Linked DNA regions of Oleomonas cavernae. Each later gene encodes a partner of the first gene's protein in a complex. Links are inferred from orthologs where the notes say so. Each region holds a gene or a part of one and is shown on either strand. Other genes may lie near its edges. The genes, in order: trxA and trxB.

The links.
Region 2: the proteins of trxA (region 1) and trxB are in contact, whole or in part, in a crystal structure (PDB 1F6M), measured with the Escherichia coli proteins. The link is inferred for Oleomonas cavernae from one-to-one orthologs.

The regions. Positions count from the first base shown.
Region 1 is NZ_QYUK01000016.1:273,870-289,403, reverse strand. What follows is about bases 12,828-15,534. They hold trxA (thioredoxin TrxA), read right to left. Parts: upstream 14,488-15,534; coding sequence 14,167-14,487; downstream 12,828-14,166. Other genes in these bases: addA (double-strand break repair helicase AddA), read right to left, coding at 14,563-15,534; D3874_RS26550 (nuclear transport factor 2 family protein), read right to left, coding at 13,188-13,610; D3874_RS26555 (TetR/AcrR family transcriptional regulator), read right to left, coding at 12,828-13,188. Outside these bases: D3874_RS26620 (calcium-binding protein), read right to left, coding at 1-1,411; D3874_RS26615 (hypothetical protein), read right to left, coding at 1,505-1,723; D3874_RS26610 (FAD/NAD(P)-binding protein), read right to left, coding at 1,653-2,885; D3874_RS26605 (hypothetical protein), read left to right, coding at 3,145-4,206; D3874_RS26600 (fatty acid desaturase family protein), read right to left, coding at 4,246-5,331; D3874_RS26595 (hypothetical protein), read right to left, coding at 5,604-5,945; D3874_RS26590 (SDR family oxidoreductase), read right to left, coding at 6,097-6,843; D3874_RS26585 (hypothetical protein), read left to right, coding at 6,985-7,230; D3874_RS26580 (entericidin A/B family lipoprotein), read left to right, coding at 7,396-7,539; D3874_RS26575 (SOS response-associated peptidase), read left to right, coding at 7,556-8,233; D3874_RS28865 (hypothetical protein), read right to left, coding at 8,239-8,847; D3874_RS26570 (hypothetical protein), read left to right, coding at 9,007-10,092; D3874_RS26565 (hypothetical protein), read left to right, coding at 10,313-10,720; D3874_RS31750 (GMC family oxidoreductase), read right to left, coding at 10,882-12,240; D3874_RS31745 (hypothetical protein), read right to left, coding at 12,237-12,497; more of D3874_RS26555, read right to left, coding at 12,568-12,827. UniProt on the Escherichia coli protein: Participates in various redox reactions through the reversible oxidation of its active center dithiol to a disulfide and catalyzes dithiol-disulfide exchange reactions.
Region 2 is NZ_QYUK01000011.1:2,377,218-2,391,863, reverse strand. What follows is about bases 1,738-4,683. They hold trxB (thioredoxin-disulfide reductase), read right to left. Parts: upstream 3,724-4,683; coding sequence 2,752-3,723; downstream 1,738-2,751. Other genes in these bases: D3874_RS15270 (methylated-DNA--[protein]-cysteine S-methyltransferase), read left to right, coding at 4,515-4,683; D3874_RS15275 (Lrp/AsnC family transcriptional regulator), read left to right, coding at 4,015-4,515; D3874_RS15285 (LysR family transcriptional regulator), read right to left, coding at 1,791-2,681; D3874_RS15290 (enoyl-CoA hydratase/isomerase family protein), read left to right, coding at 1,738-1,745. Also shown: D3874_RS15295 (winged helix-turn-helix transcriptional regulator), read right to left, coding at 1-837; more of D3874_RS15290, read left to right, coding at 954-1,737; more of D3874_RS15270, read left to right, coding at 4,684-5,018; D3874_RS15265 (TetR/AcrR family transcriptional regulator), read right to left, coding at 5,090-5,647; D3874_RS28055 (hypothetical protein), read right to left, coding at 5,666-6,202; D3874_RS15255 (nuclear transport factor 2 family protein), read right to left, coding at 6,254-6,724; bla (subclass B1 metallo-beta-lactamase), read right to left, coding at 6,812-7,630; D3874_RS15245 (aminopeptidase P family protein), read right to left, coding at 7,903-9,936; D3874_RS30435 (DUF1127 domain-containing protein), read left to right, coding at 10,103-10,495; D3874_RS15235 (50S ribosomal protein L11 methyltransferase), read right to left, coding at 10,571-11,452; D3874_RS15230 (ATP-dependent helicase), read right to left, coding at 11,571-13,910; D3874_RS15225 (thioesterase family protein), read right to left, coding at 13,923-14,414; D3874_RS31235 (Holotricin-3 precursor), read left to right, coding at 14,481-14,646.

The DNA.
Region 1 (15,534 bases):
CGGAGACCACATCGTCGCCGTCGCCGCCGTAGAGGTCGTCGTCGCCGTCGCCCCCGTGCAGTTCGTCGTTGCCGGCATAGCCGCCCAGCGCGTCGCTGCCCGCCCCGCCGTAAGCCAGGTCATTGCCGTCGCCGAACGAGGCGAAGTCGTCATTGGCCGAGCCGGTGAGCGTGATCTTGCCCGGCCCGAACGCCACGACACCGATCTGTCCGCCGCCCGAGCCGACGGCGGAGGCGTCGATCGTCGTGTCCTCGGCAACGGGCGAGACCAGAACGGCGAGCTGCCCAGGCGTGGTATCGCCGTCGAAATCCGCCGTGGCGACCAGACGGCCGCCCAGCAGGACCGTGTTGCCGATACCGTCGACCGCGACCAGGTCGATCGAGGTGAACCGCCCGCCGCTCAAGTCGAAGGTGGTGTTCTCCTCGCCGTTGATGCCAAGGGCGAGCGCGTCGGTGCCGGTGCCGCCGTCGAAGACGTCGCCGATCGAGGTGGCGTTGTCGAAGTAGAAATCGTCGTCGCCGGCGCCGCCGCGCATCCGGTCGGTGCCCTCGCCGCCGATCAGCAGGTCGTGGCCCGCGCCGCCGTCCAGCCGGTCGTCGCCGATGCCGCCGTCGAGCATGTCGTCGTCGTCATTGCCGAACAGGGTGTCGTTGCCATCCTCGCCGAAGAGGAAATCCTCGCCGCCCTTGCCGGTGATGCGGTCGGCCCCGCCGGCGCCATAGAGGTCGTTGTCGTCCGCGTTGCCGGCGATGGCGTTGTCGAGGCCGTTGCCCGTGCCCTCGAAGACGCTGCCCAGCAGGATCAGGCGTTCGACATTGTCGGCCAGGACATAGCTCTCGGCCGTGGTGCGGACGGTGTCGTAGCCGCCCGCGGCGTCCTCGATCACCGTGTCGAGCAGGGCATCCGAGACGACATAGGTATCGTCGCCGGCACCGCCGGTCAGCTTGTTGGTGCCGCTGCCGCCATCGATCAGGTCGTTGCCCTCGCCGCCGTCGATGGTGTCGTCGCCGGCCCGGCCATAGAGGCGATCGTTGCCGCCCAGGCCGAAGATCTTGTCGCCGCCGCTGCTGCCATAGATGTAGTTGGCCGCTTCATTGCCGCTGCCGCCCAGGCCCAGGCTGTTGACCAGGACCAGCTTCTCGACCTCGTCGGGCAGGGTGTAGTCGATCCTGGCGCGGATCGTATCCGTGCCTTCGCCGGCCAGTTCGGTGACGATATCGCCGGTGCTGTCGACATAGTAGGTGTCGTTGCCCAGGCCGCCGCTCATCTGGTCGATGCCGCGGCCGCCATCGAGGGTATCGCCGCCTTCCAGGCCGAAAAGCCTGTCGGCGCCGCCAAAGCCCTTGATCGTGTCGGTGAGATTGGTGCCGGTCAGTTCGTTATCGGTATTGTCGCCCGGAATGTAAGCCATCGATTACCACCCGCCCTCTTAGGCTGTTGTTGGTGGCGAGCGTTTCAAAAAAGCGGCGCCTTGGACAGGAAAATGTGCTGTGACGGCAAGCGTCTAGCCGGGAAACAACCGCGCGGCGAAGGCGCGGCCCTGCTTTCTGATATCGGGCACGGCGATGATCTCCCAGAAGGCGGATCTGGTCGGAGGCCCCAGGACGAAGAGGCGCGAGGAGGTGTGCCCGCCGTCGCCGATCAGATTGAGGTTATCGGTCACGTCGAGGCCCAGGCAGAGCGGATCGGGGCGGGCGCGGCCCTCGTCCAGCAGCGCGCGCATCAGCGGATCGCCCAGGCGCTGGTAGTCGACCGAGAGGCCGGTACAGTTCACCACGTAGGCGGTCTCGATGCGCAGGGGGGGCCGCCATTGCCCTTGGGGCCAGGGTGATGGCAACCCCGGTCGGGGCGGCGGCCCAGCCGGTGATGCGCCCGGCCACGATCCTGAAGGTGCCGGCCGCGGTCAACTGCTCGATGCCCGCCGCCACCTGGGGCGCCATGCGGTGCCGATGCACATCCCACCAGGGGCGCAGGTGGCGAAGGAAACGCCGGCGTTCCACCATCGGCAGTGACCGCCACAATCCTCGCGTATGCGGCCGCAGGGCGTCGATGACGCTGCGCCAGTCGATGCCCTCGGCGGCGGCCTGCTTCACCTCCCCGCGGACCCAGCGGGCATAGGCGGTGATGGTGGGGGGCACGCTGCCCGGCTCGCGGATGAGTTTCCAGCTCCGCGTCTGTTCATGCACCCGCGACAGGAGGCCCCGGCGCGACACCGCCGTTATCTGCCCGCGATGACCGCGCTGGCCGAGCAGGGTGACGACGTCGACGGTGGTCAGGCCGGTGCCCAGGATGACGACCGGGTCGTCGGGGCCGATGCGGGCAATGGCGCTGTCGTCCCAGGGATCGGCGATCAGTCGCGCCGGCGCCACGTCCTCGATCCCGTCGGGGCCGGGCCACGCCGGCGGGTTGTTGCCGGTGGCCAGCACGGCGAGATCGGCGGCGACCTCGCCGCCTTCGGCCAGCCTCAGAAAGACCCCGTCTTCCGTCTCGTCGATATTCACGACCTGGCGCGACAGGCGCTCGACCACCACCCGTGGGTGGGCGTCGCGCTCGGCCTCGGCCAGGGCTTCGGCCAGATACTGGCCATAGATGCCGCGGGGTACGAAGGCATGGCCGGAGGGCGGGATGGAACTGGCCGGCTGCTCCGGCAGGTCGCGCGCCCACAGCCAGCGCAGGAAATGCGAGGGATCGTCTTCCAGCGCGCTCATGTTGGCGGCGCGCACGTTCAGCAGATGGCCGGCATGGACGGTCGAATAGGCCAAGCCGGGGCCGAAGACGCCCGAACGCTCGAACAGCAGGATGGTGGTGCCGCGGGGTGCCCGGCGCAGCAACTCGAGGGTCAATTGCGCGCCGGTAAAACCGGCACCGATAATGGCAATCCGCATCCCGCACCTCGAAGCATCACTCGGACATAATTACATAGCATATGAGTGGTTAGTTTATTTTAACAGACTGAATATCGCGAGAAAGCGCTCTTTGCCAGCGCGGTGGCGTGGTTGTCTTCACGGGATCGGCATGATAGGCGAAAGCCGCAGGATGTCTCAGGATCGGGCGGGTGTCGGGCAGGGCGATTGTCACCATGGGTCTGGCCGGCGCCGGCAAGAGCGCGACCCGCCTGCCGGGCAAGCCTGTGAGGCGCCTTCGGTGACGCGGCGCGCGATCGTCCATATCGGCTGGCCGCGCACCGGCACGACCAGCTTCCAGTTCCTGCTCGACCGGCTGCGTCCCACCCTGGCCGAAGCCGGGGTGCTCTACCCCGATCTGACCCCGGACAAGGCGCCGCGGCCGCATCTCAGCCACCAGCATCTGGGCGAGACGCTCGACGGGCGGCACCCGCGCACCACCCGGGAGGAATTGCTCGGCAAGCTCGACGCCGCGCTGGCGGCGACGCGCTGCGACGTGGCGCTGCTGTCCTACGAGGGGCTGGCCCAACTGCGCCGCGCGGGCCCGGTCGCCGAGATGCTGGCGGCGCTGTTTGAGCGCCGCGGCTTCAGCCTCGAGATCATGGCGACGGTGAAGCCGCAGGATGCCTTCCTGAATTCGGCCTACACTTGGCGCTGCCAGTTCCTGCGCGAGGCGCGGTCGTTCGCGCCCTATGCCCGGGCCGAACTCGGCAACCGCCGGCTCGACTACGCCGCCGTGCTGGCGCCGTGGCGGGTCGCGGCGGCGGGCCGGGTGCTGGTGGTGCCCGTGCGCGATCGCCGGTCGGACGAGTCGCTGGTCTGGCGGCTGTTCGACGCGCTGGGCCTGCTCGACCGGGTGCGTGGGTCGCTCTCGGACGGCGACCTGGCGCGCCGCGAGAACAGCAGCCCCGGCCCGGTGGCGGTGGCGGCAAGCCGCTGGCTGCACCGGCAGGGCGTGGCGAGCGTGCTGGGCGCGGATGCCCGCAGTGCCGGCCGCTACCTGGAGGTTGCCGCACAGGCGCGCGGGCGCGACGCCGCCACCTTCTGCGGCCTGACGCCGCCACTCGCCGCGCGCCTCGAAGCCCGCTTCGCCGCGGCCAACGATGCCTTCGCCGAGCAGGTCTGGGGCTGCCCCTGGGCGGCGCGCGTGGCGCCCGAACCGGCCCGCGAGGCCAACGAGATCCTGGCGGCGGATCCGGACGTGACGGCGGTGGTCGACGCGACGCTGCGGCAGTTCGGCCTGAGCCGACGCGGCGGGCCGCCGGCCTGGCTTGGCCGGCGCTGGCGCCGCGACCCGGCGTGACCTGCGCCGGCCTCGAGCCGGTCCGTCAACTACCGGGGATCAGCTGGCGGCGGGTGGGCGGTCTTGCAGCCGGGGAAAGCGGATCATGCGGTTGTTGGCCTCGTCCCACACGGCATAGCGCGAGGCGCTCAGGGCCGCGCCCAGCAGCAGGGGCGGCGGCAGCGGCGTGACCGCGGCCAGGGCGGCATGGGCGCGGGCCAGGCGGTAGTTGGGGATGCGCGAATTGAGGTGGTGCATGGCGTGAAAGCCGATATGGCCGGTGAACCAGTCGAGCAGCCAGGGCAGCTTCAGGTACGAGGTACCCTCGATCGCGGCACGGGTGGCATCCCAATCGGCCCGCCGGCTCCAATGGACGTTTTCATAGCGGTGCTGCAGCGAGAACAGCCAGACGCCGACGATGGCGGCGAAGGCCATGACCGGCACCTGGACCAGCAGCACGGCGCCCAGGCCCTGCCAGAAGGCGAGGCCGGCGACGGTCAGCAGGAGCGCCAGGTTGGTGAAGTGAACACTGAGGCGTTCCTTGATCCAGCTCCGCGGCGTGTCGAACGGCAGGCGGTAGATGACCATGAAGACCAGCGGCGGCAACAAGAGCAGCGCGATCAGCGGGTTCTGCATCAGGCGGTAGCGCCAGCGCGCCCAGGGCCGCAGGGCGCGATATTCCTCGAGGGTGATGCAGGTCGAATAGAGGTCGATGCCGCTGTCGCGGTGATCGAGGTCGTTCCACACGACATGATGGCCGGCATGCTGGCGCCGCCAATTGTCGTAGGGCGTCATGGTGACCAGGCTGCACAGCCGGCCCACCAGGGCGTTGGCCGCGGGCGTGGCCATGAACGAGCCGTGGCCGCAATCGTGCTGGATGATGAAGATGCGCACGACGAAGCCGGCCGCCGGCACCGCCAGGGCCAGGGTCAGCCAGTAGGAGAGGTCGAGGCTGGCGTAGAGCGCGACCTCGAGCAGCAGGAACGGCCCGAAGCTGGACGCGAGCTGGGCGTAGCTGCGCCAGTTCACCGAGCCCTGGAACGGGGCGATGATCGCGCGCAGGCGCCGGCCTTCGACGAGGCCGGGGCGTTCCCGGCTCGCCGTCCCCTCGCTCGATGCCGCACGACCGTCAAAGGGCGGTCCCATCTGGAGTTCCTCCGGTTGTCGCGCCCGGCGGCACGCCGACAGGAAATCAGCCGAACCCCGGCGGGGGCCGGCGCATCGTGCAGTTCTGGGGCATGGGGGCGCTTGATTGTCGACCAGATCCGGCACCGCCGGCGCACAACGCGACTGATCGAAAGTACTGCCGAAAGGCGGCAGATCTTCTCAGGCCCCACTATAGATCAAAACAAGGCGCGGTTATACGCCGATCGCCAAAATAAATTCGCGCGATCCCCGCAGATCTCAAAAAAAGCTGATCAGGGCAGCGACTTGCGGTATTTCAGCATCCCGGCGATCGACATGCCGCTTTCGCTGTGCAAGGCGGCGGACTCGTCATTCTCATCGGGCACGATCGTCAGGCCGATGCCCCGGCTGGGCAGCACGGGCAGGGAGTCGATGATGGCCGCGGCGACGCCCAGGGTATCGGGGGCGGGCGTGCCGGCAGCGAGGCGGCCGGGATCGGCGCTTTGTCCCTTGGGCACCAGGGGCGGGATGGCGAGGCCGGGCCGGGCCGGCTGCCGGCCTTCGGTCGCCGGGGCGATCTCCACCTGCTGCTCGTCGCGCAAATTGCCGGCGCTGGCGGGTTGGCTCGTTGCCATCACCGCCACGGCCCCAGCGATCAATGTTGGCCAAAATGCGCGCATGGCAGAACGCTACGCCGGCCGGCGCCGGAGTCGAGAATCACTGGCCCCGAATCGGTATCATCAGTGGTTCTTTCCGCCTGCCCCCCGGCGCGCGCTAGGGGGCGCGCTAGCCGCCGGGGCTCGACGGATCCTTCTGGCGGGCCAGGTAGCGCTCGCCGCCGTCGACCGCGATGACCTGGCCGGTGATGTGCGGGGCCTGGGCCAGGAAGGCCACGGCATCGGCGATGTCCTCAGGCCCCAGGGATGCGCCCAGCGGCAGCTTGCCCTTCTCGGCCGCGAAGCGCGCCGGATCCTGGAAGGGGCTGATCAGGGTCAGGCCGGGGGCGACGCCGTTCACCCGGATGCGGGGGGCGTAGTGGCGGGCGGCGAGGTCGGTGATGGTGGCCAGCGCCGACTTGCCCAGGGTGTAGGACAGGAAATCGGGGTGCGGCCAGGCCAGCTTGGCGTCCAGCACATTGATCACCGCGCCCTGGCCGATGGCGCGGGCAAAGGCCTGGAGAATGAGCAGGGGGGCCAGGGCATTCACCCGCATATGGGCCAGGAAGCTGGCTTCGCTGACACTGGCGAAATCGTCGGGTTCGAAGCGCGAGGCGTTGTTCACGACCAGGCTGACATCGCCATGGCGGGCGAACAGCCCCTCGAGTGACGCCGCGAGTCTCGCACCGTCGTCGAGGTCGAGCGTCACCAGATCGACATTTATGTTGCGCTGCCGCAAATGCGCAAGGAAGGCGGGATCGACCTGGGTCGCGTCGCGGGTCTGCAGCAACAGGCTGAAACCCGCGTCGCCCAAGCGTTCCGCGATCGCCGCGCCGATGCGTTTGGTGCCGCCGGTAATGAGTGCCGTGCCGGTCATCGCCCTGTACCGCCCCGTGTCCCCTTTGAGGCCATTAGCACTTTCTCATCCTCTTTCCTAATCCCCCGGCTTTGCGTTATGCTGCCGCACGGTCAAGAACGGCTTGACCACGGCAGTGCCAGTATCCCGGGGGAATTCAAGATGGCGAGTGATCTGACCATTAAGCGCGGCACCAAGACCGATCCGGCCGACGTTGCCAAGATCGACAAGAGCAAGCTGGGCATCCTGCTGGCCAAGCCGCCGCAGACCGAGACCGAGGGCCAGGCCATGTACAGCGGCTACACCCAGTGCCCGTGGTGCGGCCATGTCGGCTGGACCGTCGGCCTCGACACCAACTATTACGTCGACATCGTCTGCGGCGCTTGCGGTGGTTATTTCCGCGCCTGATCGCAGCGGCATCGGTCGAACCAGGCGGGCCCCCTTGGGGCCCGCTTTTGTTTCTGGCAAGGGTCCCCTTGGGGCCTGCTTTTGTTTGCGGATGGCTGTTGAACCGGCGGGATTTCGGGGCAATCTCGCTTATTGAAGCGCCTGTTCGCGAGAAGGATGCCCCCGATGAAGAAACTGGCCCTGATTGTTCTGTTCGGCGTGGCGGCGCTGGTCTCGGCCTGCAACACCGTCGAGGGTGTCGGCCGCGATGTGCAGGGCGCCGGCGAGGCGGTCTCGGATACCGCCCGCACGGTGAAGGACAAGCTCTGACCGGTCGCGCGCGCTCATGTGCGGCCGCTATCTGCTGAAGACCCCGGCCGACGAGCTCAAGGAGCTGTTTGCTCTGGAAGGCCCGCTGCCCAATTTCGGGCCGCGCTGGAACGTGGCGCCGACCCAGGAGATGCCGGTGGTGCGGCGTCACCCGGAAAGCGGTGCCCGTGTCCTTTCCCTGCTGCGCTGGGGCCTGGTGCCTCATTGGGCGGACGATGCCGGCATCGCCACCCGCCTGCTTCACGCCCGCGCCGAAGGCCTGGAGACGACACGGTCCTATCGCGACGCCTATGCAAGACGGCGCTGCCTGGTCCCGGCCGACGGCTTCTTCGAATGGCAGGGCGAGGGCAAGGCCAAGGTGCCCTATGCCGTGGCCCGGGCCGACGGCGGCCCCTTCGCCATGGCCGGCCTGTGGGAAGGCTGGCGTGGCCAGGACGGCACCGTGATCCGCAGCTTCACCGTGGTGACCACCGCCGCCAATGACGATCTGCGTCCCGTCCACCCGCGCATGCCGGTGATCCTGGCGCCGGCCGACTGGCCGATCTGGCTGGGCGAGGTGCCGGCCGATGCCGCCGCCATGGCCCGCCTGTTGGCCGGGGCCGGTCCGGGCGAGATGCGCTGCTGGCCGGTCTCGTCCCGGGTCGGCAATGTCCGCAACGACGACGCGGCGCTGTTCGCGCCCCTCGCCGCCTGAGTTGCTCAGAGGCCGGCGAGCTTCTTCACCTGGTCGATCTTCCAGGCCGACATCAGGGCTTTCACCGCATCGGCGGGCACCCCGTTGCTGCCTTCGGCCTGCAACAGCAGCCGGCCGGCCAGGGTGATCATGATCTGTGTCGTGTCCGATGATTTGTCGGCCTGCATCATGGCTTCCTCGCCGCCGATGCGCACCCGCTGGAAACCGGCCTGGGCCGCCATCATGGGGTTGGCGAAGAGCATGCCGAAGGATTGCAGCATCGGGCTGTCGGCGACCAGGCTCAGTTTCACTGTGCCGCCCGACGCTGTGTCGGTATAGGTACGCGAGACGGTCTGGCCCATGCCCATCATCGCCAGCGATTCAGCCGAAACCTCGTCCGCGGTCCAACCGGCCGGGGCCTCGGGGAAGGTGCCGCCGTAGGCTTCGTTGAGCTTCTGGGCGATCGCCGAATTGGCAAAGGCGATTTCCTTCTGGGCGCCGGCGAGGTCGCCCTTGGCATAGAGCTCTGCCGCCTTGGCGAGGCCGTCCGAAATATCGTCGGCCCGGGCGGCAAGGCTGCCGAACGTCAGGATGCCGGCGACAGCCGCCGCCAGCAACGCGGTCCTGGACATCATGGTGATTCCCCCTCGAGTTCCCTCACGGGCGGAACAAAGCACCAGCGGGGTTGTGAGAAAAGGCCCAAGGGGGCGAAACGTGACCGGCATCACGCCAGCCCGGGGACCGTTGCTCGCGATGCGGTTGCTCGCAGGCCCCTGCGCTGCGACCATCGCGCCATGTTCTCGCCCGCGATCCTGCTCTCCCTCGTCCTTGGCGCGCTGGCCTTCACGGCCCTGACGGCGGCGGCGCCGCTGGCGGTTTATACCGTCACCCTGGCCCTGTTCGGCCTGGCCCATGTGACCAGCGAATTTGCCTATGTCGATCGCCGCTTCGGCCGGCGCCTGGGCCGGCCGCTGGTGTGGCGCCTGGGGCTGCTGCTGGCCGGCGTGGCGGCGGCGCGGGCCGCGGGCGTGTTCGGCCTGCTGCCGGTCACCGTCGCCCTGACCGTCGAATTGGCCCTGGTGGCCGCCCTGGCGCTGGCGGTTGCCGGCGGCGAGGGGCCGCGGGGCCTGGCCTTGGGCGTTGCCCTGCCGTTGGGCCTGGCGACCGCGCTGGCCCCGTTCGAGACCGCCGTGACCCTGGCCATCACCCACAATTTCACGCCCCTGGGCTTTTTGTGGGAGGCGGCGCCGCGGCACCGGCGGGGGCCGGCGATGGCCTTGGCGCTGGCCGGGTTCATCGGCCTGCCGCTGCTGGTCGCCAGCGGCCTGCCGCGGCTGTGGCTGGGCCTGGATCTTGCCGGCGCCGACCCGATGGCGACCGGCGGCCTGATCCGTCATCTGCATGTCTATGTCCCGGCGGCGTTGCGGGACGGGCCCTGGGCGCTCGACCTGTTTGCCGCCTGCGTGGTGGCGCAGGGCGCGCATTACCTGGCGGTGATCGTCATCCTGCCGGCCTTGCAGCGGCGCCGGGCGCCGGGCATGCGCGGCTTGATCCCCTGGCCGGGGCGGGGCCTGTTCGCGCTCGCCGTGGTTGCCGGCAGCGCTGTCGCCCTCATCGGCTTCCTGGATGATTTCTCAGGCGCGCGCGGCCTCTACGGCATTCTCGCCTCGGTCCATGCCTGGGTCGAAATCCCGCTGCTGGTGCTGATCCTCGGTGGCGCCTTTCAGCCCACCGCCAGCTTGCCCGCCAGGAACGAGGCGGCATTCGCCGCCGCCGAGACAGCCAGTGCCCGCCGGGGCGTCAACCCGGCGACAACGGCGATCAGCCCGGCCTCGACCGCCACCACGATCGCCTCCAGGGCGATGACCGACGGCCAGTAGCCCCAGCGCGGATAGGCCCACAGCGCCGCCGCCCAAAGCTGCGGATGGGTCGCGGCGGTGGCGATCGCGCTGGCCAGGCCGGCGGCGACGGCACCCCGCCCGCCCAGGCGCCGCCAATGCACCAGGGCAAAGGCCACCGGCGCCTCGATGGCGATCGAGATCACAAGCGCCTGCCACGCCATCATGGCATCATCTCCGCGTGTCAATCCGAGGTGCCATCATGCACATTGCGATCAAGGCCGCACTGATCCTGGGCCTGCTGCTGCCGCAGGCGGCCCGGGCCAACATGATCCCGCCGCAACCGCCGCCCCTGTTGCCGCCGGGACCGGCGCAGGCGACGCTCCTGGGCCTGACCTTCGAACAGCTCTGGTCCTATCGCCAGGGCGGGCGCTGGGCTGTGGCCATCACCGGCTGCGCACAAGCCGAGTCGCCCGCCTGCCGGCGCGCGACCGAGGCCGGGCTGATCGGCTGCCACGTGGTGGGCGCCAACGGCAAGGCCATCGCCGCCGGTGATCTCCAGGCGATCATCGACGCCCACGCCTATCCGCCGTCGACGGCCGAGAAGCCCCTGCGCCTGACCGTCGAAGCCTGCCGCGACCAACCGACAGAGATCACGCTGGAACCGTAGTGCCACCCGGCCGCGAAAAGCCCTCTCCGCCCTTCAGGGGGGAGAGGGTTGGGTGAGGTGGGTCGACGGCATAGAGTGCACTCTGTCCCGCCGACCACCTCACCCTCCCGTCGCTCGCGCGCCGGGCCCCTCCCTCTCCCCCGCAAGCGGCGGAGAGGGGATCACCGACCGTCCTCCAGGAGCATCGCGGCGCCCTTTTCGGCGATCATGGCGGTGGGGGTGTTGGTGTTGCCCGAGGTGATGGTGGGCATGATCGAGGCATCGATCACCCGCAGGCCGTCGAGGCCGATGAAGGAAAGGCGCTCGTCGACCACGGCTTGCGGGTCCTCCGGCCTGCCCATCTTGGCGGTGCCGACGGGGTGGAAGATGGTGGTGCCGATGTCGCCCGCCGCCTTGGCCAGCGCGGCATCACCGTCGCCCACGCCGGGGCCGGGCAGGTATTCGCCGGGGTGGAAACGGGCCAGTGCCGGCTGTGTCATCAGGCGTCTCGTCACCCGGATGGCGTCGGCGGCGACGCGGCGGTCGTCGTCGGTGGTCAGGTAGTGGGGGGCGATCACAGGGGCTGCCGTGGGATCGGCGCTGCGCAGGCGGATTTCGCCGCGCGAGGTGGGGCGCAGGTTGCAGGCGCTGACGGTGATCGCCGGGAAGGGATGCAACGGATCGCCGAACTTGTCCAGCGACAGGGGCTGGACATGGAACTGGATATTGGCCCGCTCGCGGCCGGGATCGGATTTGGTGAACAGGCCCAGCTGGCTGGGCGCCATGGTCAGCGGCCCGCGCCGGCGGATGAGGTAGTCGAGGCCCATCAGCCCGCGCCCGAGCAGCGAATGATAGGTCTCGTTCAGGGTTTTTACCCCACTGACCTTGTAGATCGCCCGCTGCTGCAAATGATCCTGCAGGTTACGGCCGACGCCGGGCCGCTCGAGGATCACCTCGATGCCCTGGGGGGCCAGGAATTCGCCCGGCCCGATGCCGGACAGTTGCAGGATCTGTGGCGAGCCGACGGCGCCGGCGCACAGCACGACGCTGGCCTGGGCCCGGGCCTCCATCGCCTGGCCGCCCCGGGTGTAGCGCACGCCCACGGCGCGGCCGCCCTCGATGATCAGCTTCTCGACCAGCACGCCGGTCTCAAGCGCCAAGTTGGGCCGGTTCAGCGCGGGCTCGAGGAAGCCGCGGGCCGAGGACCAGCGCCGGCCGCGCTTCTGGTTCACATGGAAATAGCCGACGCCCTCGTTGTCGCCGGTGTTGAAGTCGTCGATCCGCGGAACACCCATCTCGACGGCGGCGTCGCGCACCGCGTCCAGCACTGCCCAGGACAGGCGCGGCGCCTCGATGCGCCAGCCGCCGCCCACGCCGTGATGCTGGCTCTCCCCCAGGAAATGATCTTCCAGCCGCTTGAAGCAGGGCAGGACATCGCCGTAACCCCAGCCGCTCAGGCCCAGTTGCCGCCAGTGATCATAGTCGGCCGCCTGGCCGCGCATCGAGATCATGGCATTGATGGCGGACGAGCCGCCGATCACCTTGCCCGGGGATAGGCCAGTGCGCGGCCGTTCAGGCCGGCTTCCGGCTCGGTCTTGAACATCCAGTCCGCGCGCGGGTTGCCGATCGCGAACAGATAGCCGACCGGGATATGGAACCAGATCCAGTTGTCGCGCCCGCCGGCCTCGAGCAGCAGGACCTTGTTGCGCGGATCGGCCGAGAGGCGGTTGGCGACGATGCAGCCGGCCGTGCCGGCGCCCACGACGATGTAGTCGAACTGCCCATCCAAGCTTGCCACGGCGCGTTTCCCAGTTGTTATGCCCCCTGGTTGCCATGGCGGCCCAGGCGACTCAACCCCTGCGAAGGTTTCATGTGCCCTGTGGCTTGCTCCGGGCCGCCTCGACCAGGGCGCGGATCGCCCAGCGTCTCACCTTCTGGGCCTGGGCGTCGTCCAGTTGCAGGACGTCGCGAAACACCACCATCGCCTCGGTGCCGACGATCAAAGCCAGGGCCGCGGTCAGGGTTTCCAGATCCGCCGGCTCGAACTCGCCCCGCGCGGGGGCCAGGGCGGCCTTGATCAGGGGGGTGCGGCGGTCCTGGCGCACCGGCAAGTCGCCGTCCTCGACGCCCTTGGCCCGCTGTTGCAGCGCATTGGCCAGCATCAGGCGCAGCGGCACCTCGTTTTGCGCGATCATGGCATGGAGCGCGCCGTCGACCTGCTCCAGCCGCTGCACCGGATCGGCGCTTTGGTTCTCGGCGAACAGCTCGTCGGGCTCGGGCACCGCCACGTCCAGCGCCGCCTCGACCAGCAGGGCCTCGACGCTGGGGAAATAGCGATAGGCCGTCGCCCGCGATACCTGGGCCGCGTCGGCGACCTCCTCCAGGCTGGGCTTGCGGCCCAGCTTCAACAACCGGGCAGTGGCGTGAAGCAGGTCCTCGCGGGTGCGCCGGCGCTGCTTCCAGCGGCCGGTCTTGACGGTATCCGGCATCACGGCTGCGGCAGTTGCCGGATGATCGCGGCGAGGTCGAGCCAGACATTCTCGCGCGCGATGTCGCCGTTGTCGGCGAATTCGACGACGTGCAGCAAGCGGAATTCGAGCGGGCGGTTGTGGCCTTCCAGGCCGAAGGGGCGACCTGGCGCGAGGCCCCGCCACAGCGACTCGTCGACCATGAAACCGGGACCGTACAGGCGCCGCAGGGTCGTGGTCCCGCCGCCGGACAGGTCGGCGAACAGGGTCTCGTAGAAGGGGCGTGTGCCCTCGCGGCCCCGCACCGGCCCGCCCGGCCAGCCGACGATGTCGTGTTCGACATCGGGCGCCAGGGTGGCCAGCACCCCCTCGACATTGTCGGCTGCCTCGAAGGCGAAATGCTCGTCCATCTTGCGGTCCATCGCCGCGGTCGTCAGTGCCATGATTGTCCTCGTAGAGGGGTGGTTGATCCGGCCTTGACGTTAATGAGATTTACATCTCATTACAAGATGGAAGTTTCGACGACGAAAAGGATGCGGAATCGCCTGCCGGGGCAGCGGGCAGCGAATCTCGACGATGGGGGAGTTTGGAGCGGGTGATGGGAATCGAACCCACGACACTCAGCTTGGGAAGCTGATGTTCTACCTCTGAACTACACCCGCTCAGGGCCTAGCCGGACCGTGTTCTTAGCAACAGGGGCGGGCGGCGTCAAACGCTGCAAGCGTATTCTCCTCACAGGCGCCACCGGATTCACACGGTCGATTCGGCGGGGCGCAAAGCCCTCTCCTCCGCGGGAGGAGAGGGTTGGGTGAGGAGGTCATGGGGTCAAAGCGCCGATACATCTCGAGGCGGCCCGACCCACCTCCCCAACCCCTCCCCCGCAAGCGGGCGGAGGGGAGTCACAACGGCGGTTGTCGAACGGAGGAGAGGCTCTTCGCGCCGGAAACGACAAAGGCCCCGGCGGGTGGTGCGCCGGGGCCTTCGTTGGTCGGGGCCGGATCAGAGCGAGGTGTTGATCCACTCGACGATCTTGCCCTTGGGCAGCGCGCCGACCTTGGTCGCCGCCACCTTGCCGTCGCGGAACAGCATCAAGGTGGGGATGCCGCGCACGCCATAGCGCGCCGGGGTGCTGGGATTCTCGTCGATGTTCAGCTTGACGACCGTGACCTGGGCGCCCAGTTCCTCGGAAATTTCCTCGAGGCTGGGGCCGATCTGCTTGCAGGGGCCGCACCACTCGGCCCAGAAATCGACGACGACCGGGCCGTTGGCGCCCAGCACGTCAGTGGCGAAGGAAGTGTCGGTCACCTTTTTGGTGGACATGTCAAAGCACCTTTCATGGTCGGCTTCAGGCGCTAGGTTCGGCCCGCCGACGGAATCCGCATTCGGCCAACAAACTTAAGAATGAGGCGGTGGTGCGTCAACCTCGGTGACGGCGCCGGGCAGGTCTGCAAGGCACGCATCGAGACGGTCGCCGGGGATGGGCATCAGGCGCGGCGTTTCGGTCCACAGCAGGGCGGCTTCGACCGGCCGGTCGGGGTAGAGCCGCTGCACCACGGTGCGGTAGAGCGCCAACTGGCGCAGGTAACCCGTTGCCACGGCTCGCCAATCCGCGGGCGAGGGGCGGTCGGTCTTGAAATCGACGATCAGCACCCGGTCGGGCAGCACCACCAGCCGGTCGATCTGGCCCAGCACTGTTTCCTCGCTAATTACAGCGGCGATCGGTACTTCCGGCCGGCTGGCTGGCCCGAAAACGGGAGCAAAATCTTTGTGGTCAATGACGGCCAGGGTCTCCGCCGCCAGTGACTCGAGGGCCTGCGGCGACAATCCCTCGCCCCGGGCGGCCAGAAAGCGGCTTGCCGCGGCCGGCCGCCGGCCGGCGGGCAGATCGGGCAACAATTCCAGCAGCCGGTGAACCAGGCGCCCGCGCAGGAAGCGCGCCGCGCCAAGGCCTGCGATCGGGCTGGCCACGCCCAGGTCGGCATCGGCGGCGCGCGACGGGCTCAACGGGTCGGACGGCCGCCGCTCGACCGGGGCGGGACGGGTCGCCCATGCGGGCAGGGGCAGGGCGGTCACGGTCTGCGCCACGCTGCGGTGGCGCTCGCCGGCCGTGCCCTGCTGCGTGCCGCTCTTGCGCCGGATCTCGAAGCCGGGTGCGACCTCGACCGTTACGGCGTCGGCCGGGAAGGCGGCGGCGACCAGGTCGTACCACGAGCCTTCGACCCAATCCTGGTCCTTGCTGCGGCCGCTGCGCCAGCCGCAGACGATCAGCCGGTCCTCGGCCCTGGTCAGCGCCACATAGAGCAGGCGGCGGTATTCCTCCAGGGCCGCCTCTTGCGCGGCCGCGCGCAGGCTGGCCACGGCCGGTGC
Region 2 (14,646 bases), on another replicon or contig:
TGGATTATGTCTGAGGTGGGTGCCTTGGCGGCCGGGTGAAAGCCATCGCTCGCCCCAGGTCAGCATGGCGAGCGGCACGGCATAGAGATCGAACCCCATCTCCGTCAGGCGATACTCGTAGCGTATCGGATTGGTCTGATAGGGCCGTTTGACCAGCGCACCCAAGGTCACAAGGCGATCGAGCCGGCTGGTCAGGATGTTCGGCGCGATGCCCAGGTGTTCGGCGAATTCGCCAAACCGGCGCGTGCCGAGGAAACACTCCCGGATCACCAGCGCGCTCCAGCGATCGCCGACGAATCGCAGGGTGCTGACCATCGGGTTCGCGGCACTCTGATCCAGCAAATCCAGATCCGGCGTCCGCTGCCGCTTCGCCCCGATCAACGCCGAGGAAGCCCGATGCATCGATACCACGCTGACATCGTGGGCCTGGATGGGCTTGGCGCAATGTGCGCAGCACAGCACAGCCCGAAAGGGATGCTGAGGTTCGCGATGGAGCGCGTGAACAGGAGGCGCCGCTTCGCCGAACCATCGTTCGCCCCACCGCATCGCCACGGCCAGACAGGGGAAGAAGTCCCAGCCCCGCGCCGTGAGCACGTACTCCAAGGTCGCGCCGCCACCTTTCAGCGCGCGCCGGTCGAAGAGCTCGCTTCGGGTCAGGATATCGAGGCGGTTGGCAAGAACCTTGCGCGCGATGCCCAGACGCTGCTGGAAATCGTTGAAGCGCGTCGTGCCATGAAACATCGCCTCCTGGAGGATCATCCAGGACCAGGCATCCCCCACCGCCTCCATGGCCCCAAAGATCGGGTCGTGCGGCACCTCGCTCGTCATCGACGTCATGCCCCGATAGCCGCGGGTTCGCGGCTGGCGACAAATGAACACTTGCATAAGGAGACTAAATTTGCCATTAGTTCCCTTACGCAAGTCACAATTGCGAACCACCAAGGGGAACCGCCATGGCCTACGAGAAACTGATTTTCGACCGAAAGGGCGAGGTCACCACCATCACCCTCAACCGCCCGAGCGCGCATAACGCCCTCGACAAGGAACTGTCGGCCGAACTGAACGCGGCAGTGCGGGAGGTTCGGGCCGACCGGGACTGCCGCATCCTCGTCATTCGCGGGGCCGGCGATACCTTCTGTGCCGGTGACGACGTCAAGGAATTCAATGACTGGACCCCTGAAGACCCGTATTGGCAGATCGAGCTTTACCAGGAAACCGTCAACCTCATCGAGGATCTGACGCCGGTCACGATCGCCGCGGTCGACGGTGTCTGCACCGGCGGCGGCCTGGAACTGACGCTGGTTTGCGACTTTGTCATCGCCACCAACCGCACCCGCTGGGGCATGCCGGAGATCGACTGGGACATCACGCCGGGCTGGGGCGGCATCTCCCGCATCTCGCGTTTCGCCGGCCGCCGCAAGGCCAAGGAATGGAACATGATCGGCGCGCTTTTCGACACCGAGACGGCCGAGCGCTACAACCTGGTCAACAAGATCTGCGCGCCCGAGGATCTCGACAAGGAGGTCGCTGCGTTGAGCGAGGTGATGCTGGCCAAGAACCCGATCGCGCTGCGCCGGACCAAGTTCGCGCTCAACAAGAGCGCCGACATGACGGTGCATCAAGCCTTGTCGCTCGAGCGCCCGATCGATCCCTACCCGCCCGCAAAGGCGGGGATCGCCGATTTCCAGAGCAAGGTGGGGCGTGACAAGCGACGCAATCTGTCGAGGGGCTTTTGGCAGGCTTAGAGCCCGACCCGGGGACATCGAGACGCGGGCGAAGCCGAATGGGGCTCAAAAGCCCCATTCGGCGACCTTGCGCAGCATGAAGTCGCGGAACACCGCGATACGCTTGGTGTCGCGCAGTTCTTCGGGATAGACGAAATAGGTGTCGAAGGTGGGGCCGGCATAGTCCGGCAGCACCTGGGTCAGCTTGGTATTGCCGCGCGCCACGTAGTCGGGCAGGGCGGCGACGCCCAGCCCCGACTCGACGGCCAGCATCAGGGCATAGATGTTGTTCACCGTGAAGATCGGCTTGCGCTGCTTCGACAGGTCGGCGGTCTTGTTGAGCAGCCAGTTCACGTCCGCCAGCGGCTGGGGCACGGCCGCGCCGTAGACCAGGATGGCGTGGTTGTCGAGATCCTCGATGCTCTTGGGCGCGCCGTGGCGCTTGATGTAACTGGGTGCGGCATAGAGGTGATTGGTCACCTGCACCAGGCGGCGTTGCACCAGGTCGGCCTGGACGGGGGCGCGGAAGCGGATGGCGATATCGGCCTCGCGCATGCCCAGGTCCAGCTCGTCGTCGTCCAGGATCAGGTGCACCCGGATATCGGGGTAGAGATCCGCGAATTCCTTGATGCGCGGGGTCAGCCACAGCATGCCGAAGCTGACCGTGGTGGTGACGCGCAGTTCGCCGCGTGGCTTGTCCTTGGAATCCGCCAGCATGGCCTCGGCCATGGCCAGCTTGGCAAAGACGTCGTGGGCGGTGCGGAACAGCAACTCGCCCTGTTCGGTCAGGATCAGGCCGCGGGCATGGCGGTGGAACAGCGAGACCTTGAGGCTTTCCTCGAGCGCGCTGATCTGCCGGCTGACCGCCGATTGCGACAGGTTCAGCACTTCGCCCGCATGGGTGAAGCTGCCGGCCTCGGCGACGGCGTGAAAAATTCTGAGCTTGTCCCAATCCATCATCGCGCGTCCCCCTGTCGCGCCCGATCCGCCCGGCGGCTGGTCGTGCCTCGAGGCTTCTCTTGCCTGTTCACTCGGCTGCTGCCGCCTGGGCTTCGTGCTCGTGCTCGCCCAGGAAGCGCTCGGCCTCCAGGGCGGCCATGCAGCCCATGCCGGCGGCGGTTACGGCCTGCCTGAAGATCTTGTCCTTCACGTCACCCGCGGCGAAGACGCCGGGCACGGCGGTTGCCGTCGAGTCCGGCGCGGTCAGCAGATAGCCCTGCTCGTCCATCGGCAGCTTGCCCTTGAACAGCTCGGTCGCCGGCGTGTGACCGATGGCGACGAAGACGCCGTCGGTTGCCAGGTCCGAGATCGCCCCGGTCCCCACATTGCGCAGGCGCACGCCGGTGACGCCCGGCGGATCGTCGCCGCCGACGATCTCGGCAATCTCGCTGTTCCAGGCGACCGAGATCTTGGGATGCGCCAGCAGGCGGTTCTGGTTGGTCTTGTCTGCCCGCAATTCGCCGCGGCGGTGGATCAAGGTCACCTTGGTCGCGTGGTTGGTCAGGTACAGCGCCTCTTCGACCGCCGTGTTGCCGCCGCCCACCACCACGACCTCCTTGCCGCGATAGAAGAAGCCGTCGCAGGTGGCACAGGCCGAGACGCCAAAGCCCTGGAACTGCTGTTCCGACGGCAGGCCCAGCCATTTGGCGCTGGCCCCGGTCGCGATGATCAGGGTGTCGGCCGTGTATTCGGTGCCGGAATCGCCTTTCAGGCGGAACGGACGGCGCGACAGGTCGACCTCGGTGATGATGTCGTCGATCAGGGTGGTGCCGACGTGGCGCGCCTGCGCCTCCATCTGCTCCATCAGCCAGGGGCCCTGGATCACTTCGGCAAAGCCCGGGTAGTTCTCGACCTCGGTGGTGATGGTCAACTGGCCGCCCGGAGTCAGGCCGCGGACCAGCACGGGGTCCAGGCAGGCGCGCGCGGCATAGATCGCCGCGGTGCAGCCCGCCGGACCGGAACCAATGATCAGCACCTTCGCATGGCGGCGCTCGGACATCGTCTACACTCCGAAATTCGATACCCCGGGATCGGGGCCGCCGCCGGCTCCTGGCGGACTGGGCGAGAGAATCGCTTATATGGGACGCTCTGCACAGACTATGATATGCGCTAGCCGCATGGCCCGCCAAGAGGCGCCGCGCGCCTTCCGCGCAATCGCTTGACGGCGGCGGATTCTGGCGTCTAATCCCCCGCGCGTCGACGAAATCTCGACGCATTGGGCAGGCAAAGTGAAATTTTCTTTCGTCCAGCGGTCCTCGGCACAATAATGGCGGTGCCGCAGGGGGAGTTCATGACCAAGGTAAAGCTCGACGACATCGATTTGCAGATCCTCGAGCATTTGCAGGCAGACGGCCGCATGACGAATGTCGATCTGGCCCGCCAAGTCGGGATTTCCGCCCCGCCCTGCCTGCGCCGGGTCCGCGCGCTCGAGGAGTCGGGCTTCATCAAGGGCTACCACGCCGAGGTCGATGCCGAATCGCTGGGCTTCGAGGTCACGGTCTTCGCCATGGTCGGCCTCGCCTCCCAGGCCGAGACCGACCTGGTCGCCTTCGAGGAGCGGGTCCGCGCCATGCCGCTGGTGCGCGAATGCTGGATGCTGAACGGCGAAATCGACTTCATTCTGAAAATCGTCGCCCGCGACCTGGCGGAATTCCAAGGCTTCCTGACCCGCGAGCTGACGCCCGCCCCCAATGTCGCCAGCGTCAAGACCAGCTTCACCATTCGCAACGGCAAGCATGCGCCGGGCGTGCCCTTCGGCCTGTCGCCCCGGCCGCCGCACCGCGGCCGCTGATGTTTCTCGACCGGCTGGAGACGCCGATCGGGCAAGCCCTGCTGGTGACCGATGGCGAGGGGCGCCTGTGTGCCCTCGACTGGGCGGATTACGAGGCGCGCATGGTGCTCCTGCTGTGCCGGCAGGTCGGTCCGGTGGCGATCGAGCCGGGTGCCGCCCCCAAAGCCATCCGCCATGCCCTCGAGCGCTATTTCGCCGGCGACCTGGGCCGGCTCGACACCGTTCCCTACCACCTGGGCGGCACGCCGTTCCAGCGCGAGGTCTGGTCCGCCCTGCGCACCGTCCCGGCAGGCGAAACGCTGACCTACGGCGCGCTCGCCGCCCGCCTCGGCCGGCCCCGGGCCATGCGCGCGGTGGGCCACGCCAATGGTGCCAACCCCATCAGCGTGGTCGTGCCCTGCCACCGCCTGATTGGCGCCGACGGTTCCTTGACCGGCTACGGCGGCGGCATCGCCCGCAAGCGCTGGCTGCTGACCCACGAGGGCGCTGCCCTAAGCGCTTAACCTCCACCGTCATTCCGGCGAAGGCCGGAATCCATTGAGACGTCGCGCGCTGCCCAGGAATGACGGCTGGGTCAGACCCCCAACCGCTCCTGAAGGCGGCGCAGGGCGCGCTCGAATGTGCCGGGATCATCCAGCGCCCGGGTCAGCACCAGTGCGCCCTGGATCGCCAGGACGGTTTCCTCCGCCTGGTCGCGGGCGGTCTCTTGGGCCCGGCCCGCCCGCACCAGGGCCTCGGCGAGCGCCTCGCCCCAGGCCGCGAAATAGGCATTGATGCGCGCTGCGAAGCGATCGCGCACGTCGCTCAGGGCAAAGGCGCCCACCAGGCACACGCGCCGGCCCGAGCGGAAATAAGCGTCGACCGACGTGAACATGTCAGCGATGGCCCGCGCCGGATCGGCCGCCTCGCGCAGGGGGCGATAGACCTGGGCCTCGAACCAGCCGTCGATCTCGTCCAGCACCGCCGCCGCCATTTCCTCTTTCCCGCCGGGGAAGAAGTTGTAGAGGCTGCCCTTGCCCAGGCCGGTGCGGGCCGTAATCAGGGCAAGGCTGGTCCCCTCGAAGCCATGCTCGCGAAAGACTTCGGCCAGGGCGGGAATGACATCGGCGCGTTCGGCGACGGTTTTCGGCATCAAGGCTCCTGTCGGGAATCAGATCAGCGCGCCGTCCTCGTACCTGAAACGATAGGCGGCGTTGTTGAAATCCCGCGCTTCGATACATGCTGGCCTCAACGCAAACTCGCCCGTGAAAATATCTCGCCCGCCCGCCTGCCAGAGGATGTCGCCGTCGGCCGACAGCCGGGAGATCTGCAATTCTCCGTGGCAAATCAGGGCACTATGTGCCGTGGAAAAATGCAGGCCGAAACACATGACGGCATCAGCCTCGACCGCCCGGAGCATTACGAAGGGGTTTAGGGAAAAGCAGGCAATCCTGCTGCCGAGAGCGATATGCAGGCGGTCTCCCCAGACAAGGGCTGAATGTGAATGAATAGGCATCGCTCGATCAACGCCAATAACGACGATGGGATCGCCATCGACGATTATCCCGTAGCTGGCGCGCACCGATCCGTCGCACAGATTGTGCTCGCGTCGATAGGCTCGGGAATTATCGGCCGAACCGAATGAATGCATTGGCTCGTTCACGATCTGGATATCGCCGATGGGGGACGAGAGCGTCAACGGAGCCATAGCGCAAGTCCTTGCCTCGGATTGTTGTCTTTCGGGGTTTGTGCTTGCCCGCTAAAGACCCAACTCGGTCAGGCCGGGATGATCGGCCGGGCGCGGTCCCGCCGGCCACAGGAATTTGCGCTCGGCTTGCGTGATGCGGACATCGTTGATGCTGGCCTCGCGCCGGCGCATCAGGCCCCGTTCGTCGAATTCCCACTGCTCGTTGCCATGGGCGCGGAACCAGTTGCCCGAGTCGTCGTGGTATTCGTACTGGAAGCGCACGGCGATGCGGCTCTCGTGGAAGGCCCACAATTCCTTGATCAGGCGGTAGTCGAGTTCGCGCGCCCATTTGCGGGTCAGCAACTCCACGATGGCCGGGCGGCCCTGGATGAATTCCGCCCGGTTGCGCCAGCGGCTGTCCGGCGTGTAGGCCAGCGAGACCCGGAGCGGATCGCACGTGTTCCAGGCATCCTCGGCCAGGCGGGCCTTCAGCGTGGCGGTCTCGACGGTGAAAGGCGGCAGGGGCGGGCGTTCATCGGCCACGGCGCAGCTCCATGTTTGTACCAATCAGTACATAATTTACTGGTCGGTACAAACATGTCAAGCAAGCAGGTGCGAGCCTGCCGAGAATCAGCCGGCGGCGGTGGTGCTCGCCAGGGCCAGGCTGTGGGTCAGCAGGCTGCCATCACCGACCGGGCCATGGCCGGGCACCACGATGGCCGGGTGGCCGAAACGGCTGACCAGGTTGCCCAGGGCGTTGGGCCAGGTGGCCAGGTCGGCATCCGCCAGGTGGCCCAGGGTGCTGGCACTGGCCGGGCGGACCATGCAGCCGCCGTACAGCAGGTCGACATCCTCGAGATAGACCACCGTGTTGTCGCGGGTGTGGGCGCCACCGGGGTGGAACAGCTCGATCTGGCGGTCGCCGATCTCGAAGGCCATGGCTTCGCCGATCCAGCTTTCGGTCGGCACGGCCAGGCCGCGGCTCATGGCGGCGGCGACCGTGGTTTCGTGCGCCATGCTGCGCTCGCCCCGCCGGTTGATCAGGCCGAGCCCGCCCAGCCGGTCGACATGGGCATGGGTCGCATAGACGAGGAGGGGGGCGCCGCTGGTCAACTGGTCGATCCGCTCGATCAGCAGGGCGGTGTCGGCTTCGGTCCAGGCGGTATCGATCATCAGCGCGCCGTTGCGCCCGACCACGACCAGGCCGTTGGACGGCACCAGGCCGTCGGCGGTCACCGCCCAGGAGGTATGAAGATAGACGCCGTCGGCGATCCGCTCGATGGTCGGGGCCGGGGTCTCATCGGCCGCGCGCAGGGCCTCGGCCGCAGTACCGGCGAGCACGACCCGGCTGGTCAAGGCCGCGCCGACGCAGCACAGGCAGCCGGCCAGAAAGCGCCGCCGCAAGGGCTCGTAATAGGCATCGCCACCATGGCGGACACGCTGTTTCATGGCGATTGCCTCCCCTTAGCCCGGTTGAGAGCGGCCGCAACCTGATCCGCCCATCGGGCGCTGGTCGGGCGAGAATGGGGCAAGATCGTGACGGTGCCGGGGTAAGCACAAAGACAAGCCCTCTCCTCCTGGGAGGAGAGGGTTGGGTGAGGAGGGTGGTCGACATAGGGCGCAGTCTCGCCCGCGACCACCTCACCCTTCCCATTGCTGGCGCAATGGGCCCCTTCCCTCTCCCCCGCAAGCGGCGAAGAGGGATCATGTTGGGGACCGGATCAAAGCGGCGCGGTGGCCGCCTCCAGCCAGGCGTGCGCCTCGCCGTCCACCAGCGGGCCGACCTCGGCCAGCACCCGGGCGTGATAGGCGTTGACCAGCGCCTTCTCGCGGTCGTCGAGCAGGGCGGTGTCGATCAGGCGGCGGTCATAGGGCACTACGGTCAGGGTCTCGAAGCCCAGCATTTCGCGCTCGGCCCCCTGCACATCAGGCAGGCGGGTGACCGCGATCAGGTTTTCGATGCGGATGCCGTAGGCCCCGGTCTTGTAGTAGCCCGGCTCGTTGGAGACGATCATGCCCTGCTGCAGGGCGACGGTGTTGGCGACCTTGGAGATCCGGTGCGGGCCTTCGTGGACGCACAGGAAACTGCCCACGCCATGGCCGGTGCCGTGGTCGTAATCGAGGCCGGCCGCCCACAGCGGCGCGCGCGCCAGCACGTCGAGCTGGCTGCCGGTGGTGCCCTGCGGGAAGCGCGCCGACCCCAGCGCCAGATGACCTTTCAGCACGCGGGTATAGCGGTCGCGGTGCTCCGGGCTGGGCCTGCCGATCGCCATGGTCCGGGTGATGTCGGTCGTGCCGTCGGGATACTGGGCACCGGAATCGAGCAGCAGCAGGTTGCCCGGTTCCAGGGTCTTGGCCGTTGCCGGCGACGCCCGGTAGTGGACGATCGCGCCATTGGCGCCGAAACCGGCGATGGTATCGAAGCTGGGGCCGCGGAAGTGGCCGTGCGCCCGCCGGAACGAGGCCAGGCGGTCCACCACGTCCAGCTCGTCCAGCCTCTCGCCCGCCGCCACGGCACCGTCCAGCCAGGCCAGGAAGCGCACGATGGCGCCGGCGTCGCGGACATGGGCGGCCCTGGTGCCGCGCAGTTCCGCCTGGTTCTTCAGGGCCCGGGGCAGGGCGCAAGGGTCCAGCCCCAGCGAGACCTTGCCGCCTGCCGCCTCGACCCGGTCCGCCAGCCAGGCGGCGCCCGTCGCCTGGTCGATGCGAAGGGTGGTGCCGCCCTGCGCCAGCCTGTCCAGCGTCGGGCCCAGGGCGTCGGGGGTGGCCAGGGTCACCCGGTTGCCGAGATGGGCGCGGGTGGCCGCGGTGATCTTGGCCGGCTCGACGAACAGCCGGACCTGGCCGCCCTCGGCCGTGTCGAGGATGGCAAAGCCCAGGCTGAGCGGGTTGTTGGGCACGTCCAGGCCGCGCACGTTCAAGAGCCAGGCCAGGCCGTCGGGCGCGCTGATCACGGCGGCATCGACACCTTCCGCGGCCAGGCCTGCGGCCAGGCGGGTGATCTTCGACTCGTGTGCCTCGCCCGCGAAGGCCAGCGCGTGGGGGCGCATCACCGACAGGGGCGCCGGCGGCCGGTCGGCCCAGACCGCATCGATCGGGTTGCCGTCGGTCGGGACCAGCCTGGCGCCGACCGCGGCCAGCGCCTTGCTCAGGGACGCGGCGCTGCCGCGGGTGTGCAGCCAGGGATCGTAACCGATGATATCGCCGGCCTTCACCGCGCCGGGCAACCAGGCTGCGGGCGGCTCCTCGATCAGGTGATGGGGTTCGAACAGGGCGATGTCGACCTGGTCGCGCACCTGCAGGGTATAGCGGCCATCGACGAAAATTGCCGCCCGCTCGGCCAGGACCACGGCCATCCCGGCCGAACCGCCGAAGCCGGTCAGCCAGGCCAGGCGCTGGGTGGCGGGCGGGATATATTCGCCCTGGTGCTCGTCGGCCATGGGCACCAGAAAGCCGGTGAGGCCGCGCCGCGCCATCTCCGCGCGCAAGGCGGCGAGACGGGCGGCCGAGGCGGCCTTGCCCGCCTCGATCGAGGCCAGCAGGCGCGGCCGGGCGCTGCCCACCAGGGCGGCGATCGAGGCGATCTCGTCGCCCCGTGCGTCAGGGGCGACTGCCGCGGCGATCTCGTCGGGATTGTCCGACGCGGCGGCTGCCGCGGCGGCGAGCCGATCGGCCAGGGCCTCGGGCGCGTGCAGCCGGCCGGCCAGGCTGCGCAGCGCGGCGGGATCAAAAATGACGTCGGTCAAAAGCTTCATGTGAGCGCCTCATGGCAGGTCGGCGTTAGAGGTATGCGTGTAGTGGGACGATAAAAAGTTTCCAATGCGCCTGGCGCATAGCTCTCCTGTCCGGCCCCCCTGCCTGAAGTCGTGCTGCACTGCCATATTCCTTCTCGACGGTAACGCCAACCAACAGGAGTAACAAATGGCTTACTTGCTGACGGGTACGGCGTCACGGTCGCATGTTGGGCATGGGCTCAATGGCGCTCCTGAGTACACCGCGGATCTGACGCTTGTGACAGCGCGGATTGCACCGCTGGTTGGACTTGGCATTTTCATCTCGGAGGTTCTGATGCTTGTCGCGAAGGGTCCCATGATGGTTGTGCAGGCGCTGAAGAGCTTGATCGCGCGTCAGCGCGTCCATGCCGAGTTGACAGCTCTCGATGACCGCCTCCTTGCCGATATCGGCATCGATCGCGGCCAGATCGACCGCGTCGCCGCCGGCCTGGTCCGGCGTGGTGCTGCTGTGCCGGCGACGGCGAAGGTGGCGATCAATGGTGTGGCGAACGAGAATTCGCCCCGTCATCTCGCGGCCTGAAGCACCCGGTGCATCCGACGATGCACCGAAACATTGTGACGTGATGCCGGTCTGGGCGATCCTGACCTCCCCGCCTCAGCGGGCGAGGGTCAGGGTCGCCCAGCCCTCTTTTACCGTCCGCTCCACCAGGTAGAGGCCGCGCGTCCGATAGGCGGACAGCACCATGGCCTCCTGAGTCGCGAGCAGCCCCGACAGAACCACCACCCCATTGCCCGCCAGGGCGCCCTCGATCTGGGCTGCCAGCAGCATCAGCGGCCGCGCCAGGATGTTGGCGATGATCAGGTCGAAGCGGCCCGCCGCCTTGACCTGCCGCTCGGTCATGCCGTCCGCGGTGGTGTAGAGCGCCGCGTCCCACAGCCCGTTCTTGGCCGCATTGTCCCTGGCGGTTTCGACCGCCACCGGGTCGATATCGGTCGCCCACAGCACGGCGGGATGCCACAATTTCTCGGCCGCCATGGCCAGGATGCCGGAGCCGCAGCCGACATCGATGACCTTGTCGAACCGCCGCCGCCGGGCCAGGCGCTCCAGCGCCAGGACGCAGCCCGAGGTGGTGGCATGGCGGCCGGTCCCGAAGGCGAGGCCCGCCTCGATTTCCAGCGCGATCGCCGAGACCGGCGGGACCTCGGGCGCGTCGGGGCCATGGATCCAGAAGCGGCCAATCGGCAGGGGCTTCAGGATCTTCTGGGTCTCCGACACCCAGTCGACATCGGGCAGCACCCGCCACTCGATCTCAGGCAGGTCGATGCCGGCGATGCCGGCGGCCTGTTCCAGCGCCTGCGCCAGGGCGCCGTCGTCGCCGCCCGGCGCCAGCAGGGCTTCCAACTCCCAGGTGGCGCCGTCGTCGCGGGTGATGCTCGACAGCGCAACCACCACATCCGACAGCATCAGTTCGAACGCCGCCACGGCCTCCGGCGGCAGGATCAGCCGCGCCTCGATCAGGCCTGCGGAGTCGCTCATGCCGGCACCCCAAAATCGTCATCCCGGCGAAGGCCGGGATCCATTCCGGGGCAGCGCGCGATGTCGCAATGGATCCCGGCCTTCGCCGGGATGACGCTGAATGGAGATCTCATGATCCTCACGCCTTGGTGACGAAGCTGGCGATCACCTTCTTCGTCCCCGCTTTCTCGAAATTGATGTCCAGCTTGTTACCGTCGATATGGCTGATGCGGCCATAGCCGAACTTCTGGTGGAACACCCGTTCGCCCGCCTTGAAGTCGCCGCCGGCATCGCTCGACGTCACATAGTCGGCGTTCAGGTCCAGGGTGCGGGGGCCGACGCGCGGGGCCGGGCCGGCGGCCCGGTTCTGCGCCGCCCGCTGGAACCCGGGGCTGAGTCCGCGTGAGCCGAACAGGTCGCTGTCGTTCATCGCCGGGGTGAAACCGCCGCGCTCGGACAGGCCGCCCCACAGGCCGGGCCGGGCCTCCACCTGGGCATGGTCGCCCGGCAGCTCGTCGATGAAGCGCGAGGGGATGGCGCTCTGCCACTGGCCGTAGAGGCGGCGGTTGGCGGCGTGGCTGACGATCGCCTTCTCCCGCGCCCGGGTCAGGCCGACATAGGCCAGGCGGCGCTCCTCTTCGAGGCCAGCCAGGCCGTTCTCGTCCATGCTGCGCTGGCTGGGGAACAGGCCCTCCTCCCAGCCGGGCAGGAAGACCACGGGAAATTCCAGGCCCTTGGCGCCGTGCAGGGTCATCAGGGTGACCATGTCCTGGGTGCCGTCGCCGCGCTCGATCTCCATGACCAACGCGACATGCTCGAGGAAGGCGGTCAGGTTCTCGAAGCCTGCCAGGGCATCGATCAATTCCTTGAGGTTGTCCAGCCGGCCCGGCGCTTCGGCCGACTTGTCGGCCTGCCACATCGCGGTGTAGCCGGATTCGTCCAGAATGGTCTGCGCCAGTTCGGTATGCGGCAGGTCGCCGCCGATGGCGCGCCAGCGCTCGAAGCCGGTCATGAGGTCGCGCAGGGCGCTGCGTGGCCGGGGCTTCATCTCGTCGGTCTCGACGATCAGGCCGGCGGCCCGGTGCAGCGAGATGCCCCGGCCGCGCGCCAGGACGTGCAACTGCTGGATCGTAGCGTCGCCCAGGCCGCGCTTGGGGACATTGACGATGCGCTCGAAGGCCAGGTCGTCGTCGGGCTGCACGGTGACGCGGAAATAGGCCAGGGCATCGCGGATTTCCTGGCGCTCGTAGAAGCGTGGGCCGCCGATCACCCGGTAGGGCAGGCCGACCGCGACGAAGCGCTCCTCGAAGGCGCGGGTCTGGGCGCCGGCGCGTACCAGGATCGCCATCTCGGCCAGCTTGCGGCCATGGCCGCGCATGCCCTCGATCGCGTCCGAGATGCCGCGCGCCTCTTCCTCGCCGTCCCAATAGCCGGTGACCTGGACCTTCTCGCCCAACGCGTCCTCGGTCCACAGGGTCTTGCCCAGGCGCCCCTCGTTGGCCTTGATCAGGCCGGACGCCGCCCCCAGGATATGCCCGGTCGAGCGATAATTGCGCTCCAATCGGATCACCTTGGCACCGGGAAAGTCACTCTCGAAACGCAGGATGTTGCCCACCTCGGCGCCACGCCAGCCGTATATCGACTGATCGTCATCGCCGACACAGCAGACGTTACGCCAGCGCTGGGCCAGCAGGCGCAGCCACAGGTATTGGGCGACGTTGGTGTCCTGGTATTCGTCGACCAGGATGTATTTGAAGCGCCGCTGCCACTGTGCCAGGATCTCGGGCTCGCGCTGGAAGATCGTGATGTTGTGCAGCAGCAGGTCGCCGAAATCGGCGGCGTTGAGGGTCGCCAGGCGTTCCTGGTAGGCGGTGTAGAGTTCCCTGCCCCGGCCGTCGGCGAAGCTGTGGTTGTCTTCCGGGTTCAGCCTGTCGGGGGTGAGGCCACGGTTCTTCCAGCGGTCGATCAGGCCGGCCAGGGCACGGGGCGGGTTGCGCTTCTCGTCCAGGCCCGCGGCACTGATCAACTGCTTGAGCAGGCGCAACTGGTCGTCGGCGTCCAGGATGGTGAAATTGGGTTTGAGGCCCACCAGCTCGGCATGGCGGCGCAGGATGCGCGCGGCGATCGAATGGAAGGTCCCCAGCCAGGACAGGCCGTCGGCCACGCCGCCGATCAGTTGCGCGATGCGGTGCTGCATCTCGCGCGCCGCCTTGTTGGTGAAGGTCACCGACAGGATCTGGCCCGGCCAGGACTTGCCGGTGCCGAGCAGGTGGGCGATGCGCGTGGTCAGCACCCTTGTCTTGCCGGTGCCCGCCCCGGCCAGCACCAGCACGGGGCCGTCGGTCGCCTCGACCGCGGCGCGCTGCTGCGGGTTCAGGCCCTCGAGATAGAACGGCTCCAGGATCGGCGCCGGGGCGCCGGGCGCCGCCGACGGCTCGGTGTCATCCCAGTTGGCGGGATCGAACGGATCATTGCTCATGGCGGCTGACGCTCAGGCCGCCGCAGGCTTGCGCAGGCGGATGTTCCGGCCGAGGCCGTCGGGCAGGGGCAGGGCGCCGTGATCCTCGGCGATCTGCGCGAACAGGGCCTGTTGCTGCGGCGGCATGGCGGCGGACCGGCGGTCTTCCAGGTCGACATGCAGGGCGACCTGTTCCGAGGTCGCGGCCAGGAAGCCCAGTTCCGCGTGCCGCATCTCGACGAAATAGTGCAGCCGCTTGGCGTCGTGGTCGATCAGCTGGAAGGTGAAGGCCAGGGGGTCGCCCTGAGTCACTTCCTGCAGATAGCGGACATGGGCCTCGAGCACGAAGAACGAGTGATTCGAGCGTGCGACATAATCCTTGCCGCAGTCGAAGCGGTCAAAGACCCGGTCCAGCGCTTGATCGAACGCCAGCACGTAATAGGCGACATTCATGTGGCCGTTGTAGTCGATCCATTCGGGCAGAACGACGGCCTGGCCGCAATCCAGGGGAGCTTCAAATGACATGGGCCGGATCATAGAGGGTCGGCGCAGGGGTGGGAAGGGTGCGAGCGGAGCTTGATCCGGAACCCAATGGCCGTCACGGTGTTTCTCGATTTACCATCAGAACCGGAGAATGCGGCCATGCAACGCAATCTTGCTAAAGGGCTCGCCGCCCGCGTGCTCGCCTTGGCGATTGGCGCTTCCAGCCTGGCGCTCGCGCCGGCGATGCTCGACCTCACCGCGGCCTATGCCAAGG